Regions from separate parts of the Pseudonocardia sp. 2-7 genome, predicted to be linked through region 3. Evidence: riboswitches for the same ligand, from Rfam matches in the RefSeq annotation. Region 3 holds a riboswitch; each other region holds the start of a gene.
What was found. Region 3 has a riboswitch for cobalamin ahead of MTO91_RS18000 (hypothetical protein). Riboswitches for the same ligand answer to the same signal wherever they lie in the genome.

Region 1 (6,699 bases), 1.3 Mb from region 3:
TGCAGGTCGGGGACCTCGTCCGGGGAGAACAGGGTCCACTCGCCGTCGGCCTGCACGCGGCGCAGGAACTCGTCGGGCACCCAGTTCGCGGTGTTCATGTCGTGGGTGCGGCGACGGTCGTCGCCGGTGTTCTTGCGCAGGTCGAGGAACTCCTCGATGTCGACGTGCCACGTCTCCAGGTAGGCGCACGCGGCGCCCTTGCGCTTGCCGCCCTGGTTCACCGCGACGGCGGTGTCCCCGGCGATCTTGAGGAACGGCACCACGCCCTGAGAGACGCCGTTCGTGCCCCGGATGTGCGCGCCGAGCCCCCGGACCGGGGTCCAGTCGTTGCCCAGCCCGCCGGAGTACTTCGCCAGCAGCGCGTTGTTGCGGTAGCCGCCGAAGATCGACTCCAGGTCGTCGTCGACGGTGGTGAGGAAGCACGACGACAGCTGGGGGCGGGTGGTGCCCGAGTTGAACAGCGTCGGGGTCGAGGCCATGAAGTCGAAGCTCGACAGCAGCTCGTAGAACTCGACCGCCCGCGCCTCGCGGTCGACCTCGCGGACCGCCAGCCCCATCGCGACCCGCAGGAAGAACGCCTGCGGCAGCTCGAAGCGCACGCCGCGCTCGTGCAGGAAGTAGCGGTCGTAGAGGGTCTGCAGGCCGAGGAAGCCGATCTGCAGGTCGCGCCCGGGGCGGATCGCGGCGGTGACCCGGTCCAGGTCGAAGGTCGCGAGCTCGGGGTCGACCAGGCCGATCGCGATGGCGTGGCGCAGGTAGTCCTTCGTGTAGGCCGCGTACCGCCCGGCCATCGTCGCGTGGTCCGGGGTCTCCCGGGAGCCCGACAGGTGCGACACGGCCTCGGCGCGCAGCCGGTCCAGCAGCAGCCGCGAGGCCACCAGGGAGTACGCGGGCTCGCGCTCGACCAGCGTGCGCGCGGCCAGGACGAGGGCCTGGGCCAGCTCGTCGGCGGTGATGCCGTCGTAGACGGTGCGGTCCAGCTCGGCGAGCACCGGCTCCGGGGTCACGTCCTCGACGCCGGCGCAGGCCTCGTCGAGCACCGCGGCGACCCGGGCGCGGGCCAGCGGGGCCCGGCTGCCGTCGGGGTGGGTGACGTGCACGACCGGGGCGTCCGCGGCGGTGGTGTCCCCGCCGTCGTGCGCGCGGGCCCGGGCCTGCTGCTCGCGGTAGAGCACGTAGGAGCGGGCGACCTTGTGGTGGCCTCCGCGCATCAGGGCGAGCTCGACCTGGTCCTGGATCTGCTCGACGTGCACGGCGCGCGCCGGGTGCCGGGTCAGCGCCGCGACGACCTGGTCGGTCAGTCCGGCCACGAGGTGGTGCAGGCGCGACGACGCCGCGCCCGAGTCCCCCTCGACCGCCAGGAACGCCTTGGTCGTCGCCACCGAGATCTTCGTGGCGTCGAACCCGGTCTCGGACCCGTCGCGCCGGATGACGCGCAGGGCCGGTGGTGCTGCTGCCGGTGCAGCGGTGGAAGCCGTCACGGGCTCTCTCCTCGCGAGTCGCCGTCCCTCCGGGGGCGGGCGCGGTACGAGGAGGCGGTGGGTCGGCGTGTCGTCGGCGGCCCGCCGCACCCTGGCGCCGTCCCACGAGGCCCCGGAGCAGCGCGCGCCGGTCGGCACGCGCACCGGCGGCAGGTCTTCGGACTCACGGGCGCACTGCGCACACCTACTGGCCGTCGCTTCCCGGGATCACTCCCAGTGCTGTTGACGGCGGTCGTTCCCGTTCACCGCTGCGGGGCAGTCCCGGATTCCCACCGGGTTCCCTCTTGCCTCACCGGCCCGTGCGGACCGGTGAACCACCAGCGCCCCGGACACTACATCTGGGGGCCGGACACGATCGACCCCCCTATCGGTTCCGGTTTCGACGACCATCGAGTCACGCACGGTGAACGTCGCCGGTCACGGGCCCGGCGGTCCCTTCCGTGCGACGGGTCCGCGCGGATACCGTCGGGCGCACTGTTGCCACCGTTGTGCAGGAGAGTGCGATGACCACCGGAACGGACCTCGACGCCGAGCACTGGCTGCGCCGGTGGGACGCCCAGCAGGAGCGCTACATCCCCGACCGGGAGGAACTGTTCGCGCTGGCGCTCGACGTCGTCGACCGGCTCGCCGGCACCCCCGCCCGGCTGCTCGACCTCGCCTGTGGGCCCGGGTCGTTCGCGGCCCGCGCGGCGGCGCGCTGGACCGGGGCCGAGGTGGTCGGCGTCGACGTCGACCCGGTCATGCTGGAGCTGGCCCGGCGGACCACCGGCGAGCGCGTCCACTGGGTCGACGCCGACCTCTCGCGTCCCGGGTGGACCGACGCCGTCGGCGGCGGGCCGTTCGACGCGGCCGTCTCGGCCACCGCCCTGCACTGGCTGCCCGAGCACGCGCTGCCCGGGCTCGCGCAGCGCCTCGCGTCCGTGCTGCGCCCCGGCGGGGTGTTCGTGAACGTCGACACCCTGCTCGCCGACCCCGCCCGGCCGCGCCTGGCCGAGCTGACCCGGACCCTGCGGGTCGAGCGCACCGACCGGGGACTGGCGACCGGCGAGGACTTCCGGACCTGGTGGGACGCGCTCGCCGACGAGCCCGCCCTGGCCGACGGGTTCGCCGAGCGGGAGCGCCGCTTCGCCGACCGGGCCACCGGCGGGTCGTCGCTACCGGCCTGGGAGCAGGCGCTGTCCGGCGCCGGGTTCGCCGAGGTCGGGACGCTCACCCAGACCTTCGACCGGCGGACCCTGGTCGCGATCCGCTGATCACCCGAGCCGGGCGCGCGCGAAGTTCGCCCAGGCGAACGTGTTCGGCCGGGCCGCCTCCAGCCCGGTGAGCCCGGCCGCCACGCCGACGTTCCAGTCCCGCACACCCCACACCAGGGCGCCCGACTCGGCGCGCAGCAGACCGAGGATCCGGGCGAACGCGTCGGTGCGCGCGGCGTCGTCGGTGGTGGCGACGGCGGCGTAGTAGAGGCGGTCGATCTCCGGGCTGCGGTAGCCGGTGAAGTCGTAGGTCGGGGTGCTGGTCAGCATCCGGCGTCCGATGTAGTCCGGGATCGGCAGCGAGCCGGTGCTGTTCTGGGAGAACACGCCCTGCTGCCGGATGGCCCGGAAGTAGCCCGACGACGGCAGCGGCCGTGCCGTGACCCGCAGCCCGACCTCGCCGAGCTGGCGCGCGACGAGTGCGGTGGCGGCGTCGAAGGTCGGGTCGGCGCCGCTGGTCTGCAGCTCGATCGCCGCCCCCTGTGCCCCGGCCTCGGTGACGAGCGCGCGGGCCCGCGCGACGTCCCGCGCCACCGGGCCCACCCCCGCCGGGTGGTAGCGCAGTCCCTGGCCGAACATGTCGTCGCCGACCCGGCCGCGCCCGAGCAGCACGACCCGCACGAGCTCCTCGCGGTCGATGCCCAGCCGCACCGCCTCGCGCAACCGCGGGTCGGAGAACGGTGCCCGGTCCACCCGCATCACCAGGAACTGGCTCGCCGAGGCCGGCGCGGACAGCGCCGAGGCGCGCTGCTCGCCCCCCAGCCGGGCGGCGCCGGTGGGGTGAGGTCGTGGGCGTAGTGCACCTGGCCGGACAGCAGGGCGCCGATCCGGGCGGCCTCGTCGTCGACGGGAAGGAACTCCAGCTCACGTACGCCGGGCGCGCCGTCCCAGTGGTCCTCCGACGCGGTGTAGACGGTGGACCCGCCCGGGGTGAACGACGCGAGCCGGAACGGCCCGGTCCCGTTCGGACGGTCGAACGACGTCGTCCCGGCCTTGACGATCTCGGTGCCGGGCGCGCCCCAGGCCAGCGGGAACAGCGTGTTCGGCCGGGTCAGTACCAGCTCGACCTCGGTCGGCGACACCGCCCGCGAGGCGGCCGCGTCGAGGTCGCGGAACAGGGTCGCGGCGATCGCGGTGGTCGCCGGGTCGGTGATGCGGGCCAGGGTGGCGAGCACGTCGTCGGCGGTGAGCGGGGAGCCGTCGTGGAAGCGGGCCGCGCGCAGCCGGATCCGCCACCGCCGCCCGGTCGCGTCGCTCTCCCAGGACTCGGCCAGCCGCGGCTCGGGGGTCATGTCCTGCGACCACCCGGTGAGGGTGTCGAAGCACGCCTTGGCCCGGGCCTGGTCGACGTAGAGCGGCAGGACGTGCGGGTCCAGCGACTCGCGCGAGCCGCCGGTCGCGAAGGCGACCCGCAGCCGCTCCTCGCCCGTCCCGCCGCCGGAGCAGCCGGTGAGGGCGAGCGCGGCGACGCCGAGCGCGCCGGTCAGCACCCGGCGCCGGGACAGCTCGGGCGGGGTCATCCGGCGGCCCGCCCGGTGTCCGAGGCGCGCAGGCCGGGGGTGAACACGTGCCCGTCGAGGACGGCCGGGCGGGGCGCCGTACCCGGTCCGCCCGCGCGGACCCAGTCGGCGACGGCGTCGGTCGTCGCAGCGTCCAGGACCGCACGCAGCCACACGGGCCGCGCACCGGCCCGTCGCGCGACCGGGGTGGGTCCGACCACGACGACGTCGGAGTCGGCGCACGGGCCGAGGCACTCGCTGGTCCGCAGCCGCGCGTGGCCCTCGATGCCCCGGGTGAGCCGGTCGAGCAGCCCGTCGTGGTGGGGCCGGTCCAGGCCCGGGTACTTGCGACCGGAGCCGCAGCAGCATCCCCGGCAGACGGTGACGGCGGACAGCGAAGACATGATCCGACCCTACGCGACATATGACGGATTGTTCAGACGTCAAGGATGACAATCAGGTGAGTGCGGCTACCGCCATGCGGGAACCCTCCGGTCCCACACCCGGACACCAGGAGATCCCCATGAGCCACCACGTCCTCGAGGCCGCCGGCGTCGGCACCCCGGCCACCGTCGTCGAGAAGCTGCACGACGCCGCCCGTGCGAGCACCGCCTGCGCCTCGGCCATGGTCGCCTCCGGCGGCATGGAGACCGAGGTGCTCCTCGCCCTCGACGCCGCCGACCTCTGTACCGCGGCCGCGAGCGTGCTCGGCCGCCGGACCGGGGACAAGGCGGTCGGCGAGGCCGCCGCGTCGGCCGCCGCGCTCGCCTGCGAGGCCAGCTCGGCCGCCTGCGGCGCGCACGCCGACCACCACGAGCACTGCCGGCTGCACGCCGAGGTCACCCGGGAGACCGCGCAGCTGCTGCGCGAGCACGCGGGCGCCTGAGCGCTCCGGCTCAGCCGGCCGGGACCGGCTGCGGTGCCGCGGCCACCCGGCCGTCGACGAGGGTCACGACCCGGTCCGCCGACGCGACGGCGACCGGGTCGTGGCTGATCAGCAGCACCGCGGTGCCGTCCTCGCGGCAGACGCGCCGCAGCTCGGCCAGCAGCAGCGCGCGGTGCCCGCCGTCCAGCGCCGAGGTGGCCTCGTCGGCCACCAGTACCGCGGGCCCGGCGAGCAGGGCCCTCGCCACCGAGGCGCGCTGGAGCTGACCGCCGGACAGCCCGCCCGGGCGGCGCGCGGCCGTCGCGGCGGGGACCCCGAGCCGCTCCAGCAGCGCGACGGCGGCGGCGCGGGCGTCGGCCACGGACCGCCCGCGCAGCAGCACGGCCGGCCGGGCGACCTGGTCGAGGACCGGGCGGTGGTCGAGGAACGCGGACCGGCAGTCCTGGTGGACGTACTGCACGGCGCGCCGGTCGCCCGCGGGGTCCCGGCCGCCGACGCGGACGGTCCCCGAGCAGGGGGTCAGCCCGGCCAGGGCCCGGCCGAGCGTCGTCTTGCCCGCCCCCGAGGGCCCGGTCAGCGCGACGAACCCGCCCCGCCCGACGGCGAGGTCCACCCCGGACAGCAGCTGCGCCCCGCCCGCGGCCCGGACCCCCAGGCCCGTCACCTCGAGCATCGCCCCGACCGCCGCCGGTGGTGGCGGGGTCGCGGTCGGGGCGGGTGCACCGAGCAGCGCGGCGGCCGGGCCGGTGCGCACGACCCGGCCCGCGGCGAGCTCCAGCAGCGTCACCGGGACGGCGGCGGCGAGCCTGCGGACGGCGTCGAGGTCGTGGGTGAGCAGCACGAGCGCCGTGGAGCCGGCGGCCAGCACGGCGAGCCGGTCGAGCACCGCGTCGGTGGTGACCGGGTCCAGTCCGGTGGTCGGCTCGTCGAGGACGACGACGGCCGGCCCGGTCACCAGCGTCTGGGCCAGCGCGACCCGCTGCTGCTGCCCGCCGGAGAGCCGGTGCGGGTGGCGGCGGAGCAGGTGCGGCTCGGCTCCGAGGCCGGCCCGCTCGCAGGCCTCGGTGACCGCCCGGGCCCGGGCGGTCCGGTGCCGTCGACCGCGACCGTGCACGGTCGCGGCGAGCTCGTCGAGGACCGGCCCGACCCGACGCACCGGGTCCAGGACCTGGCCCGGGTGCTGCGGGAGGTGCCCGACCCGCCCGGCGCGGCGCGTCCGCAGCTCCCGCGGGGCGACGCCGAGCAGCTCGGCGGGCCCGATCCGTACCGACCCGTCGAGCGCCACCCCGGTGGCGGCCTCGCCGAGTACCGCCAGCCCGAGCGTCGACTTCCCCGCCCCGGACGGCCCGACGACGGCGAGCACCGCACCCGGCGCGAGGTCGAGGTCGACGCCGTCGAGGAGCACCGTCCCGTCGACGGTGCGTGCGGTCAGCCCGCGGACCGACAGCGCGCTCACACGACCGCCCCCGTGCGGTCCGCGAGCCGGTCCACCAGCACGTTCGTCCCCGCGGCGAGCGCCACGAGCAGACCCGCCGGCACCAGCAGCGCATACGGGGCGAGGAACAGCGACGCCGCGTTCT
Region 2 (6,699 bases), 1.3 Mb from region 3:
CTGCTTGCCGTAGTCCCACTCGTACAGGGCCTTGGTCTCGTCCTGGCCCTCGTAGCACTGCAGGCGCAGCAGCCGGCGCCCGGTGGCGACGGCGAGCATCTTCGCCAGCTCGGTCTTGCCGACCCCGGCGGGCCCCTCCAGCAGCAGCGGCTTGTCCAGCCGGGTCAGCAGGAACACCGTCGTGGCCAGGCGGGTGTCGGCGATGTAGCCCTGCTCCCGCAGGGTCTCGATCACCTGGTCGACGGACTCGAACGGACCGGTCGAGGCGACGGCGTCCGCCGCCTCGGTCACAGTGGGGACGACAGCCTCGGACACGCGGATATCTCCTTCGCGGGCCGCACCGGCTCTGGTGCGGTGAAGAGCGGGGCCGCAGCCAGCGGGCCCACCCACCCGAGTATCACCTCGGATGGCTGGGCCCGCTGGTGCGACGGTGGACGTACTGACCTGCGGATCAGGTCAGCAGGTCGTCCAGGTCACCGTTGATGGAGTGGTCGACGACCGGGCGGACGGTCTCGAACGTGCACTCCTTCGGGTTGCCCGGGGTGCAGGCGTCGCCGAGGACGTGGTTGGTGATCCGGTCGACGTCGGCCGCGTCACCGACGATGGTGGGCGCGTTCTCGTAGAACTTGGTCGGGCCGGTGCCCAGCCGGTTCTTCGAGTAGGTGTCCTGCTTGACGTCGGCGAACTTCTCCGGGATGCCCACGTCGCGCAGCAGCCGGATGGAGGCGGCGAGCGCGGCGTCGGCGGCCTGCGGCTTGGTCATGCCGCGGGTGTCGACCCCCATCGCCTCGGCGATGTCGGCGAAGCGCTCGTACACGACGGGCATGTTGAACGCCCACACGCGGGGCAGCGCGATGGCGTTGTTCAGGCCGTGGTGGGTGTCGTAGAACGCCGACACCGCGTGGCTGATCGAGTGGATGATGCCGAGGCCACCGGAGTTGAACGCCTGGGCGGCGATGTACTGCGCGTACATCATGCCCTCGCGGCCGGAGAGCTCCTGGCCGTTCCAGACGGCCTTGCGCAGGTTCTGCGAGGTCAGCTTGATCGCGTGCAGCGCGTTGCCCAGCGACGGCTGGAAGTCCAGCCGCGAGACGTAGGGCTCCGAGGCGTGCGCGAGCACGTCGAACCCGCACTGCGCGGTGTAGTCGATCGGGCAGTCGTAGTAGAGCACCGGGTCGTCGATCGCCAGGGTGGTGACCGAGGCGTCGTCGAACGCGACGTACTTGTGCGGGTTGTCGGGGTCGGTCGTGGTGTCGGTGATGACGTAGGCCCACGAGGTCTCCGAGCCGGTGCCGGCCGTGGTGGAGACCGCGATGTGCGGCGGGTTGGCCGGGTTCTCGGACTTGTTGAAGCCCTCGAACTCGTTGACGTTGCGGCCGTCGTGCGCGACCGAGATGCGCGCGCCCTTGCAGGCGTCGTGCGAGGAGCCGCCGCCGATGGAGACGAACGAGTCGCAGTTGTTCTGCTGGTAGAGGCCCACAGCGTCCATGACGTTGTAGTCCTTGGGGTTCGACTCGACCTTGTCGTACAGCACGACCTCGAGGCCGTGGTACTTCATCGACTCGACGATCTTGTGGACGATGTCGGTGCCCCGCAGGCCCGACGTCATGACCAGGGTCTTCTTGAAGCCCAGCTTCAGGGCCTCCGGGCCGATGAGCTCGTGCGACCCCGGACCCATGAGCGCACGGGGGAACGGGTGGAACTCCTTGATGGGGAACGGCTTGAGCAGCTCGTCTACCTGCATGTCAGCCCTTTCTGAGGCAGGTGGATGGGTCGAGACCGCACGCTATGACCCCTGTGGCCGCGGGCACAGGGGTGATCGCCATTACCCCTCGGGAGACCGGGCAGGTTCCCCCTCCGAACGGAGGGGCACAGGGTGAGGTCGCCCTCGACCCGGCCGCCGGGGAGGGTGTGACAGTACTGCCAATGTATGGCAACAGGGATCGCTCGGCAACAGTCTGTCCGGCCGGTCCGGGGTACTGTCGGCTCGCCGACGGTTCGTGCCGGCCCGACGACGGGGCGTCACGAGGCAAGAGGGAACCCGGTGGGAATCCGGGACTGCCCCGCAGCGGTGAACGGGAACGACCGCCGTCAACAGCACTGGGAGTGATCCCGGGAAGCGACGGCCAGTAGGTGTGCGCAGTGCGCCCGTGAGTCCGAAGACCTGCCGCCGGTGCGTGCGCCGTCCGGCGTGCGCGGATCCGTGGCCTCGCGGGAGGACCGGGCGGACGACCGGGCACCGTCGTGCCCGGCGGTCGCAGGCGCCCCGTGCCGGCGACGGGTCCTCCACCGCACTCGCGAGGAGAGAGGGCCGTGAGCATTCCTTCCAGCAGCACCATCGGCAGCACCGTCCTGGGGTACCCCCGGATCGGACCGGACCGGGAGCTCAAGCGGGCGACCGAGTCGTACTGGGCCGGGCGGACCGATGCGTCCGCACTGCACGACGTCGCCGCCGGGCTGCGCCGCGACACCTGGACCGGGCTGCGTGACGCCGGGCTCGGCTCGGTGCCGGGCAACACGTTCTCGTTCTACGACCACGTCGGAGACACCGCGCTGGCGGTCGGGGCTGTGCCGGAGCGCTTCGCCGGCGTCACCGACCCGCTGGAGCGGCTGTTCGCGATGGCCCGCGGCCGCACCGGCGCCCCGGCCTGCGAGATGACCAAGTGGTTCGACACGAACTACCACTACCTGGTCCCCGAGGTCGGCCCGGACACCCGGCTCGCGCCGGGCAGCCGCAAGGCCCTCGACGAGTTCCGCGAGGCCCTGCGCTGCGGGATCACCACCCGTCCGGTGCTGGTCGGGCCGGTGACCTTCCTGCTGCTGTCCAAGCCGGCCGACGGTGCACCGGAGGGCTTCCGCCCGCTGCACCTGCTCGGGCCGCTCGTCGAGGTCTACCGCGACCTGCTCGCCGAGCTCGCCGAGGCGGGCGCGGAGTGGGTGCAGCTCGACGAGCCCGCCTTCGCCGCCGACCGGACGCCGCAGGAGGTCGCGGCGCTGCGCCGGGCCTACGACCGGCTCGCCTCGGCGACCCGGCGGCCCAAGATCCTCGTCGCGTCGTACTTCGGGGAGCTGGGACCCGCCCTGCCCGCGCTCGCCGCCACGGCCGTCGAGGGGCTGGCGCTCGACCTCGTCGCGGGGGCCACCGACCTGGACGCCCTCGATGTGGGAGACCCGGCGGTCCCGGGGCTGGACCGGAAGGTGGTGCTGGCCGGCGTCGTCGACGGGCGCAACGTGTGGCGCACCGACCTGGACCGGGCACTGGCGACGGCGCAGCGGCTGGTCGGCGTCGCGGGGCGGGTCGAGGTCTCGACGTCGTGCTCGTTACTGCACGTCCCCTACGACCTGACCGCGGAGACGGCTCTGCCCGGCGACGTCGTCGACATGCTGGCGTTCGCCCGGCAGAAGGTCACCGAGGTCGTGCTGCTCGGGCGGGCCCTGCGCGAGGGACCCGACGCGGTCGCGGCGGAGCTCGACGCCGCACGGGCCGTCCGGGAGCGGGTCGCCGCCACCGCGCGCCGCGACGAGCGGGTGCGGTCCCGGCTCGACGCGCTCGGCCCCGACCACTACCGGCGCAGTCACGGCGACGTCCGGGCGACGGTCCAGCGCGCGGCGCTCGGCCTGCCCGTCGTTCCCACGACGACGATCGGTTCTTTCCCGCAGACCGCGCAGATCCGGCGCGACCGGGCCGCGCACCGCTCCGGTGTGATCGACACCGGCACCTACGCCGAGCGGATGCGCCAGGAGATCGTCCGCGTGGTGCGGCTGCAGGAGGACATCGGGCTCGACGTCCTGGTGCACGGTGAGCCCGAGCGCAACGACATGGTCCAGTACTTCGCCGAGCACCTCGACGGCTTCGCCACCACCGAGCACGGCTGGGTGCAGTCCTACGGCTCGCGGTGCGTACGCCCGCCGATCCTGCACTCGGACGTGTCCCGGCCCCGGCCGATCACGGTGGAGTGGGCGCGGTTCGCCCAGTCGCTGTCCGACGCGCCGGTCAAGGGGATGCTGACCGGCCCGGTGACGATCCTGGCCTGGTCGTTCGTGCGTGACGACCAGCCGCTGGGTGACACCGCCCGGCAGGTGGGGCTGGCCCTGCGCGACGAGGTAGGAGACCTGGAGGCCGCCGGGATCCGGATCGTCCAGGTCGACGAGCCCGCGCTGCGCGAGCTGCTGCCCCTGCACGAGCGGGACCGGCCCGGGTACCTGGACTGGGCGGTGGACGCGTTCCGGCTGGCCGTCGGGGCCGTCGCCGACGCCACCCAGATCCACACCCACCTCTGCTACTCCGAGTTCGGCGAGGTGGTGGGGGCGATCGACGGGCTCGACGCCGACGTCACCACCGTCGAGGCGGCCCGGTCGCGGATGGAGGTGCTGGCCGACCTCGGGCCGGGTGTCCCGCGCGGGCTCGGCCCGGGCGTCTACGACGTCCACTCGCCCGAGGTGCCCGGCACCGACGAGCTGGTCGACCAGCTCGGCGCGGCGCTGCGCCACATCGGACCGGACCGGCTGTGGGCCAACCCGGACTGCGGGCTGAAGACCCGCGGTGAGGCGGAGACGGTGGCGGCCCTGACCAACCTGGTCGCCGCGGCCCGCCGGGTCCGGGACTCGGCGACGACCGGCTGACCCCGTGTCGCGACGCCCCGCGGCTCCCCGGCCGCGGGGCGTTGCTCACGCCGCCATTGATTGAACAGATGGTCAGATGTAGTCATATGGGGTGATCGCACGAAAGATGGCCGCGCTGCTCGCGGCCGCCGCCCTGGTGCTGACCGGCTGTGGCACCGGCACCGGCACCGGCGGCACCGGGACCCCCGACCCGGCCGGTGAGCTGACCGTGGCCCTGCAGTTCCCGCCGCGCGCCGACTACGCCTTCGACGCCGACGACGGCGCCCGGCTGCAGTCCCTCGGCGTCGCCGAGACCCTGACCACGGTCGACGCCGACGCCCGCCCGGCGCCGATGCTCGCGACGGCCTGGGAGCAGCAGGGCAACGCCTGGCGGGTCACCCTGCGCCAGGACGTGCGGTTCCACGACGGCACCCCGCTCACCCCGGACGCCGTCGTCACGGCGCTGCGCTACGTCGCGGGCGTCGAGGCCCCGCCGCGGGCGATCCGGGGCATCGGCTTCGCCGTCACCCCCGACGGCGCCGACGCCGTGCGGATCACCACCACCGAGCCCGACCCGGTGATGCCGCTGCGCCTGTCCAGCGGCAACCTCGGCATCCTCGCGCCCGCCGCCTACGCCGGCGGCGGGGCGCCGGCCTACCTGCGCACCGCGACCGGCCCGTTCGTGCTGGACTCGGTCAGCGGCGCCGACTCCGCGCAGCTGGTCCGCAACGACGACTACTGGGGCGAGCCGGCGGGTGCCGCCCGGGTCACCGTCCGCTACGTCGAGGACCCGCAGGCCCGCGCGCTGGCGATCCAGGCCGGCGACGTCCAGTTCGCCGAGGGGCTGCCGCAGGCCCAGCTGGCGCAGGTCCGCGCCGCCGGCGCCGAGGTCGTCGAGTACCCCAACGCGCGCACCGTGCCGCTGCAGCTCAACCAGTCCGCGACGCCGTTCTCGGACCTGCGGGTCCGACAGGCCGTCACCGCGGCGCTCGACCGCCCGGTGCTGGCCCAGCAGGTCCTCGCCGGTGGGGCCGCACCCGCGGCCGACCTGTTCGGCGCGGCCGTGCCCTGGGGCGAGACCGCGCCGCCGCCCGGGGCCGACGTCGCCCGCGCCCGGCAGCTGCTCGCCGAGGCCGGCTACACCGAGCAGAACCCGCTGACGGTGCGGCTGTGGACCTTCCCGAACCGGCCCGAGCTGCCCGCGCTGGCGAACGCGATCCAGGCGATGCTCGGTGCTGCCGGGGTGAAGGTCGACATCACCGTCGGGAACTACGAGGCCCAGGAGCCGAAGGTCCTGGCCGGTGACTACGACATGTTCCTCAACTCGCGCAGCTACCTGTCCGACTTCCCGGACGCGGCGAGCACCCTGACCTCGGACTACACCTGCGACGGCAGCTACGCCATCGACCAGTACTGCAACCCCGCCTACGACGCGCTGGTCGACCGGCTCAACTCCACCGAGGACCCGGCGGCCCGCCAGCAGCTGTTCGGAGAGGCCGCCGCGATGCTGACCCGCGACGCCGTCGGCGTCATGGTCGTGCACCCGCGCAACACCGCCGTGCTGCGCGGCGCCACGGGCTTCGTCCCCGACCCGCTGCAGATCCGCCCGGTGCTGCCGCAGCTCTCCCCGACCACGGGGTGATCGGGCTCCTGCTGCGCCGGCTCGCCGTCGTCGGGCCGGTGCTGCTGGCCGCGTCGGTGCTGGTGTTCGCGCTGCCGCGGCTGGTCGGCGTCGACCCGGCGCGGGCGGTCCTGCGGGCCCGCAGCGCCGAGGCGGTGCCGGACCCGGCGACCGAGGCGCGGCTGCGGTCCTCGCTGGGGCTGGACGCGCCGGTCACCGAGCAGTACCTGCGCTGGCTGGGCGGGGTCCTGCGCGGCGACCTCGGCCACGGCTACGTCGCCCGGACCCCGGTCGCCGGGCAGATCGCCGACGCCGCGGCGGTCTCCGGGCTGCTCGCGGTGCTCGCGCTCGCCCTCGCGGCGGTCGTCGGCATCCCCGCCGGGGCCTACGCGGCACGCCGGCCCGGCGGACTGCTCGACCGGTTCCTCGGGCTGGGCACGGTCGCCGGGGTCGCGGTGCCGGAGTTCGTGCTCGCC
Region 3 (6,699 bases):
GGTGGTGCTGGTCGTCGACGTCCGGGGCCAGTCCCGGTCGCTGGCCGCGCTGCTCCACGGTTTCCGCTCGTTCGATGACTCCGTGCAGGTCGCGGGCGTGATCCTGAACCGGGTCGGGTCCGACCGGCACGCGCAGGTCTGCCGGGCCGCGGCCGAGGAGGTCGGGCTCCCGGTGCTGGGCGCGGTCCCGCGCCGCGCCGAGCTGGCGGTGCCCTCGCGGCACCTGGGCCTGGTCACCGCCGCCGAGCACGGCTCCGCCGCGACCGCCGCGGTGGACGCGATGGCCGCGCTCGTCGCCGAGCACGTGGACCTCGACGCCGTCCTCGCGCTCGCCCGCCCGCTGCCCGGCGGACCCGTCTGGGACCCGACGGCCGAGCTCGGGACGGACCCGGTGCCGGGCCGTCCGGTGGTCGCGCTCGCGGGGGGCCCGGCCTTCGGGTTCGGCTACGCCGAGCACGCCGAGCTGCTCACCGCGGCCGGTGCCGACGTGACGACCTTCGACCCGCTGCGCGACCCCGCGCTCCCGGCGGGCACGGCCGCGCTCGTGCTGCCCGGCGGCTTCCCCGAGGAGCACGTCGGCGCGCTCGGGGACAACGCGCCGCTGCGGGCGCAGGTCGCCGCGCTGGCCGCGTCCGGGGCGCCGGTGCACGCCGAGTGCGGCGGGCTGCTGTACCTGTGCCGCGACCTCGACGGGACGCCGATGTGCGGGGTCCTCGACGCGTCGGCGGGGATGACACCGCGGCTCACCCTCGGCTACCGCGACGCGGTCGCGGTGTCGGCGTCGCCGCTGTTCGCGGCGGGTGAGCGGGCCGGGGCGCACGAGTTCCACCGGTGCGCGGTCACCCCGCGGGCCGGGGCCGCCCCGGCCTGGGCGTGGCGCGGCGGCGAGCCGGAGGGCTACGTCGACGCCCGGGTGCACGCGTCGTTCCTGCACACCCACCCGGCCGGGGTGCCCGGCGCCGTCGCCCGGTTCGTCGCGGCGGCCCGCGCCGGCGCCCCGGCCGCGATCGCATGATCACCGGCCGGGGAGCGGAGCCCCCGCGGGCCGAGCGCTCCGCTCCACGGCCGGTGGTCACCGTCGGGGTGGGGCTGCGGGCGGGCACGTCCGAGGCCGCGGTGCGCGCGCTGCTGGACCGGGTGGCCGCCGCGCACGGGCTGGAGCTCGGGGACGCCGTCGTCGCCACCCTGGACCGGCGGGTGTCGGAACCGGGGCTGCGGGCGGCCGTCGCACCGCGGGAGCCGCACGGGTTCGCGGCCGCCGCGCTGGCCGCGGTCGCGGTGCCGAGGCCGGATGCCCGGGTGGCCGCGGCCGTCGGGACCCCGTCCGTCGCAGAGGCCGCCGCGCTGCTCGCCGCCGGCGACGGGGCCCACCTGGTCGTCGGTAAGACCGCTGGTCAGGGCGTCACCGTCGCCGTGGCCGCCCGATCGGCGGATGTGGGATTGCCCTCCGGGGTCTCCTCCGAAACATGCGGGCCCGGCTATCGTCCGGCGTCGCCGTCGAGCGGGGGGCCCGCGCAGGGAACCGCTGCCACCGCCGGGCGTCGGAGTCCGGGAGAGGAACGTCGTTGAACGCGCACCACGAGCAGTACCTGGTCGGGCTGGACCTGGCCGGCCGCCGGGCCGTCGTCGTCGGTGGGGGACAGGTCGCCCAGCGGCGTGTCGCCCGCCTGATCGCCGCGGGAGCGGTCGTCGAGGTCGTCTCGCCCGAGGTCACCCCGGCGGTCGAGGGCATGGCCTCGGCCGGGGAGATCACCTGGACGGCCCGCCGCTGGACCGACGGCGATCTCGCCGGCGCCTGGTACGCGATCGCGGCCACCGACGAGGCCGCGACCAACGCCGCCGTCGTCGCCGAGGCCGAGCGGGACCGCGTGTTCTGCGTCCGCGCCGACGACGGCGACAAGGGCACCGCGGTCACCCCCGCCACCGGCGGCTACGACGGGCTCACCGTCGGCGTGCTGGCCCGGGGCGCGCACCGGCGGTCCGCGGCCGTGCGCACCGCGCTGGTCGAGGCGCTGGCCGCCGGTGTCGTCGACGAGTCCGCCGAGCCCCCGCAGGCCGGTGTCGCGCTGGTCGGTGGCGGCCCGGGCGACCCGGAGCTGATCACCGTGCGCGGACGGCGGCTGCTGTCCCGCGCCGAGGTCGTCGTCGCCGACCGGCTCGGCCCGCGCGACATCCTCGACGAGCTGTCCCCCGAGGTCGAGGTCATCGACGCCTCGAAGATCCCCTACGGCCGCGCCATGGCCCAGGAGCGGATCAACGAGCTGCTCATCTCCCACGCCCGGGCCGGGAAGTTCGTGGTCCGTCTCAAGGGCGGTGACCCGTTCGTCTACGGCCGCGGGTTCGAGGAGGTCCAGGCGTGCGCCGCGGCCGGGGTGCCGGTGACCGTCGTCCCGGGCATCACCAGCGCCTTCGCCGCGCCGGCCGTCGCCGGGACGCCGGTGAGCCACCGCGGGGTCGCGCACGAGATCGTCGTCGTGTCCGGGCACGTCGCGCCGGGTGACCCGCGCAGCCTCACCGACTGGACCGCGCTGGGCCGGATGACCGGCACCATCGTGCTGATGATGGCCGTGGAGCGGCTCGGGAAGTTCGCCGAGGCACTGATCACCCACGGCCGCCCGGCCGACACCCCGGTGCTGATCGTGCAGGACGGCACCACCCGCATCGAGCGGTCGGTCCGCGCGACGCTGGAGACCGCCGAGCAGGTCGCGGCCGAGCAGGAGATCAGCCCGCCGGCGATCGTCGTGATCGGGCCCGTCGCGGGGTTGCAGGCGCCCGTCGGGGGGTGACCCCGGCAACCCGTTGCACACTGCAAGTTTGCAATATGCAACGATCGCGGGCGTGACGGACGAGATCGATGACGTCGTCGACGCGGTGATGACCGCGAGCCGGGCGATGCTCTCCGTGGTGGCCCGGTCCCTGGCCGCCGCGGGCGAGCACACCGGCGGTGACACGGCCGGCGACGTGACCCTGCCCCAGTACCGCGCGCTGGTCGTGCTGGCCCAGTACGGCACCCGGCGACCGGCCGACCTGGCCAGGGCGCTGACCGTGTCGGCGTCGACGGCGACCCGGATGTGCGACCGGCTGGTGACCCGCGGCCTCGTCGCGCGCACCCGCACCGGTGACGACCGCCGCGAGGTCGCCGTCGCGCTCAGCCCGGCCGGGCGGGCGCTCGTCGACGAGGTCACCCGGCTGCGCCGCGTCGAGATGCACCGGCTGCTCGCGACGCTGCCCGCCGCCGAGCGCACCGCGGTCCGCGACGCGCTGCGCCACTTCGCGGAGGCCGCGGGCGAGGTCGGCGAGACCGACTGGGCCGTCGCGCCCGTGCCCGCAGAGGACGATGCCCGGTGACCGCGGTCCGCGCGCTGCACCGCGCGCTCGTCGGCACCCGGCCGGGGCTCGTCGGCCTGGCGACGGTCATCGGGATCGGCGCCGGCATCGGGTCGGTGCTGTTCCACGAGCTGATCCTCGGTGTGACCTGGCTGGTCACCGGCCGGGAGGACTTCTCCGACGCCGGCCGGGTCGCCTCGCCGCACCTGCCCGGGCTGGGGGTCTGGTTCCTGCTCGTCGCCCCGGTGCTCGGCGGCCTGGTGTACGGCCCGCTGGTCCAGCGGTTCGCGCCGGAGGCCCGCGGGCACGGGGTGCCGGAGGTGATGCTCGCCGTCGCGCGCCGGGGCGGGCGGATCCCGGCCACCGTCGCCGCGGTGAAGGCGCTCGCGTCGGGGATCTGCATCGGCACCGGTGGCTCCGTCGGCCGGGAGGGCCCGATCGTGCAGATCGGCTCCGCGCTCGGCTCGGCCATCGGGCAGTGGCTGCGGGTGCCCGCCACCCGGCTGGTCCTGATGGTCGCCTGCGGCGCCGCGGGCGGGATCTCCGCGACGTTCGACGCCCCGATCTCCGGGGTGGTGTTCGGCCTGGAGCTGATCCTGCGGTCGTTCAGCGCCGAGGCGTTCGGCGTGCTGGTGATCAGCTCGGTGGTCGCGAACGTCGTCGCCGAGGTGATCGCCGGGGACCGCGCGATCCTGACCCTGCCGCACTTCGACCTGGGCAGCCCCGCCCAGCTGCCGCTCTACGCGCTGCTCGGGCTGCTCGCGGGGCTGCTGGGCTGGGCCTTCGCCCGCATCCTCTACGTCGTCGAGGACGCCTGCGACGCCGTCTGGCGCGGCCCGGAGTGGCTGCGCCCGGCCGTCGGCGGGCTGCTGCTCGGCGCGCTGCTGCTGGCGCTGCCCCAGATGTACGGCGTGGGCTACCCGGTCCTGGAGGCCGCGATCGGCGGCCGATACGTCGTCGGGTTCCTGCTCCTGCTCGTCGTCGGGAAGATCCTCGCCTCCAGCCTCACCATCGGCATCGGCGGGTCCGGCGGCGTCTTCGCGCCGTCGCTGTTCGTCGGCGGCACCGCCGGGACCGCCTTCGGCTACGCCGCCGCGGCCCTGTTCCCGGCGCTCGACCTGCACCCCGGCGCGTTCGGCCTGGTCGGCATGGCGGCGGTGTTCGCGGGGGCCGCACACGCCCCGATCACCGCGGTGCTCATCGTGTTCGAGCTCACCGGCGACTACGCCCTGATCCTGCCGCTGATGGCCGCCGTCGTCCTGGCCACCGGCCTGTCGAACCTGGTGTCGCGGGACAACATCTACACGCTCAAGCTGCTGCGACGCGGGATCGACCTCGCCGCCGACACCCCGACCGACGAGGCACTGCGCCGGGTCGTCGTCGCCCAGGTCATGCGCCCCGCCGACGGCACGACGCCCGACCCGGAGCTGCCCGCCCTGGACCCGGACGGCTCCGTGCACGACGTCCTCGGGGTGCTCGCCGCGCACCGGGGCGCCGCGCTGCCCGTGCGGGAGGGGCCGGACGGGCCGCTGCTCGGGACGCTGACCGAGCACGACCTGCTCGACCATCTGCGGGGAGTGGCCGGGCGGGGGACGGTTGACCGCTGACCCGGTCGCGTGATGGGCTCCGGCCGACGACGGAACAGGAAGCCGGTGCGAGTCCGGCGCGGTCCCGCCACTGTCACCGGGGAGTGCCCTCCCCACACCGGCGCCACCGCCCGCGAGGGTGGGAAGGCCGGGGAGGGCGTACCGATCCGGGAGCCAGGACACTGCCCGTCGTCGCGGATTCCCACTGATGAGGGCGCGGACCCTCGAGGAGGACATGCGATGAGCCACGACCTGGTGGTGCTCGGTACCGATCCGTCCGGCGACGACGCGTCCCGCACGGGTGCGCACGACCTGCTGGCCGAGGCCGGGACGGTCTTCGCCTTCCCGCAGGCCGAGTCGACCGCCCTGTTCTACGCCGAGGCGTGGCGGGTCGAGCCGGTCACACCGCGCGACGCCGTCGCCCGGATCGGGGCCTGGGCCGCCGCCGGGCCCGCCGACGCCGCGGTGCTGCTGGTCGGGGGCGACCCCGCGGGCGACGCCGCGCTCGGCGCCGTCCTCGACGGTCTGGCCCGCACCGCTCCCACGCTGCGCGTCCGGATCGCCGAGGGCAGCCGCGTCGCACCGCCGCACCGCAGCCCGCTGATCGGCTGAACCCACCCGGGGCCCGGGCTCAGGCCCGCCAGCTGCCCAGCGGGTCGGCCCGGGTGAGGTCCGGGTCGGCGGCGTCGAGCGTGCGGGTGCGGCCGGGGCCGGTGAGCGCGGTCTCGAACCGCACGGTGACCCGCCCGTGCCCGGCGCCCTGGACCCAGCCGTGGCCGTGCTCGGGGTGGGCGACGTCGTCGCCGGCGCGCCAGGGCCGGTCCGGGTCGGGTTCGCGGTCGGGCCGGTCCGGGCGGAGCGGGCCGGGCGCGTCGCCGGGCTCCTCGATCGCGTCGGGCCCGGTGGCCGCGTCGTTCTCCGGAGCTGCGTCGAGCACGGTCACCCCCGCCGCGGCGGCCGGGCGGGTGGCCGCGGGCGGGGCGTCGGGGGCCGGGGCCGTCGTCCACCCGCTCTCCGACGGCACCGCGTCGAACAGCGCCAGTGGCGGCTCGTCGCCGAAGCCGGACACCGACACCCCCAGCAGCCGCACCCCGCCCTCGCCGACGGCGCCCTCGGCCAGCCGCCGGGCCACCGCGACCAGGGTCGCCAGGTCCCGGGTCCCGAAGGGGGTCGTCTCGGACCGGGTGTGGGTGGTGAAGTCCCCGGTCCGCGCCTTCACCGTGACGGTGCGGGCGGTCCGGCCGTCGGCGACCAGGCGCCGGTGCACGGCGACGCAGATCGACTCCACCGCGGTGTGCACCGCGCTCATCGCGGTCAGGTCGGCGTCGAACGTCGTCTCCGCGCTGATCTGCTTGGCCGCGCCGCGCGGGGCGACCGGACGGTCGTCGACACCGCGGGCCAGGCGGTGCAGCTCGGACCCGACGGCACCGCCCAGCACCCCGGCGACCTCGCGGGCGTCCATCGCGGCGAGCTGTCCGATCGTCTCGATCCCGATCTTCCGCAGCGCCTCGCCGGAGACCGGCCCGATGCCCCACAGCGACCGCACCGGGAGCGGGTCGAGCACGGCGGCCTGCTCGGCGTGGGCGATCACCCGCAACCCGTCCGGCTTGGCCAGCTCGGAGGCGATCTTCGCGACCTGCTTGCCCGACCCGGCACCCACCGAGGCGGGCAGCCCGGTGCGCTCGCGCACCGCGCCGCGCAGCCGGGTGCCCCACTCCCGCACCCGGTCCGGGGAGGCCCCCACGAGGTCGGGCGGCTCCACGAACGCCTCGTCGACCGACACCGG

Region 1: it holds a riboswitch for cobalamin, as region 3 does, so the genes downstream of both, MTO91_RS24340 (ribonucleoside-diphosphate reductase subunit alpha) here and MTO91_RS18000 (hypothetical protein) in region 3, are expected to answer to the same signal.
Region 2: it holds a riboswitch for cobalamin, as region 3 does, so the genes downstream of both, metE (5-methyltetrahydropteroyltriglutamate--homocysteine S-methyltransferase) here and MTO91_RS18000 (hypothetical protein) in region 3, are expected to answer to the same signal.

The regions. Positions count from the first base shown of each region.
Region 1 is NZ_CP094507.1:5,036,848-5,043,546, reverse strand. Features, by position in the region: gene MTO91_RS24340 (ribonucleoside-diphosphate reductase subunit alpha) at 1-1,481, opposite strand, end outside; cobalamin riboswitch at 1,613-1,815, opposite strand; gene MTO91_RS24335 (class I SAM-dependent methyltransferase) at 1,985-2,734, shown strand; partial or broken gene MTO91_RS24330 (ABC transporter substrate-binding protein) at 2,735-4,026, opposite strand; gene MTO91_RS24325 (hypothetical protein) at 4,251-4,637, opposite strand; gene MTO91_RS24320 (four-helix bundle copper-binding protein) at 4,757-5,119, shown strand; gene MTO91_RS24315 (ABC transporter ATP-binding protein) at 5,130-6,575, opposite strand; gene MTO91_RS24310 (ABC transporter permease subunit) at 6,572-6,699, opposite strand, start outside.
Region 2 is NZ_CP094507.1:5,048,678-5,055,376, reverse strand. Features, by position in the region: gene MTO91_RS24385 (AAA family ATPase) at 1-315, opposite strand, end outside; gene mdo (NDMA-dependent methanol dehydrogenase) at 452-1,744, opposite strand; cobalamin riboswitch at 1,978-2,186, shown strand; gene metE (5-methyltetrahydropteroyltriglutamate--homocysteine S-methyltransferase) at 2,314-4,623, shown strand; gene MTO91_RS24370 (ABC transporter substrate-binding protein) at 4,715-6,244, shown strand; gene MTO91_RS24365 (ABC transporter permease) at 6,241-6,699, shown strand, end outside.
Region 3 is NZ_CP094507.1:3,742,193-3,748,891, reverse strand. Features, by position in the region: gene MTO91_RS18025 (cobyrinate a,c-diamide synthase) at 1-1,015, shown strand, start outside; gene MTO91_RS18020 (cobalamin biosynthesis protein) at 1,012-1,569, shown strand; gene cobA (uroporphyrinogen-III C-methyltransferase) at 1,566-2,786, shown strand; gene MTO91_RS18010 (MarR family winged helix-turn-helix transcriptional regulator) at 2,839-3,348, shown strand; gene MTO91_RS18005 (chloride channel protein) at 3,345-4,934, shown strand; cobalamin riboswitch at 4,932-5,118, shown strand; gene MTO91_RS18000 (hypothetical protein) at 5,154-5,525, shown strand; gene MTO91_RS17995 (DNA polymerase IV) at 5,545-6,699, opposite strand, start outside.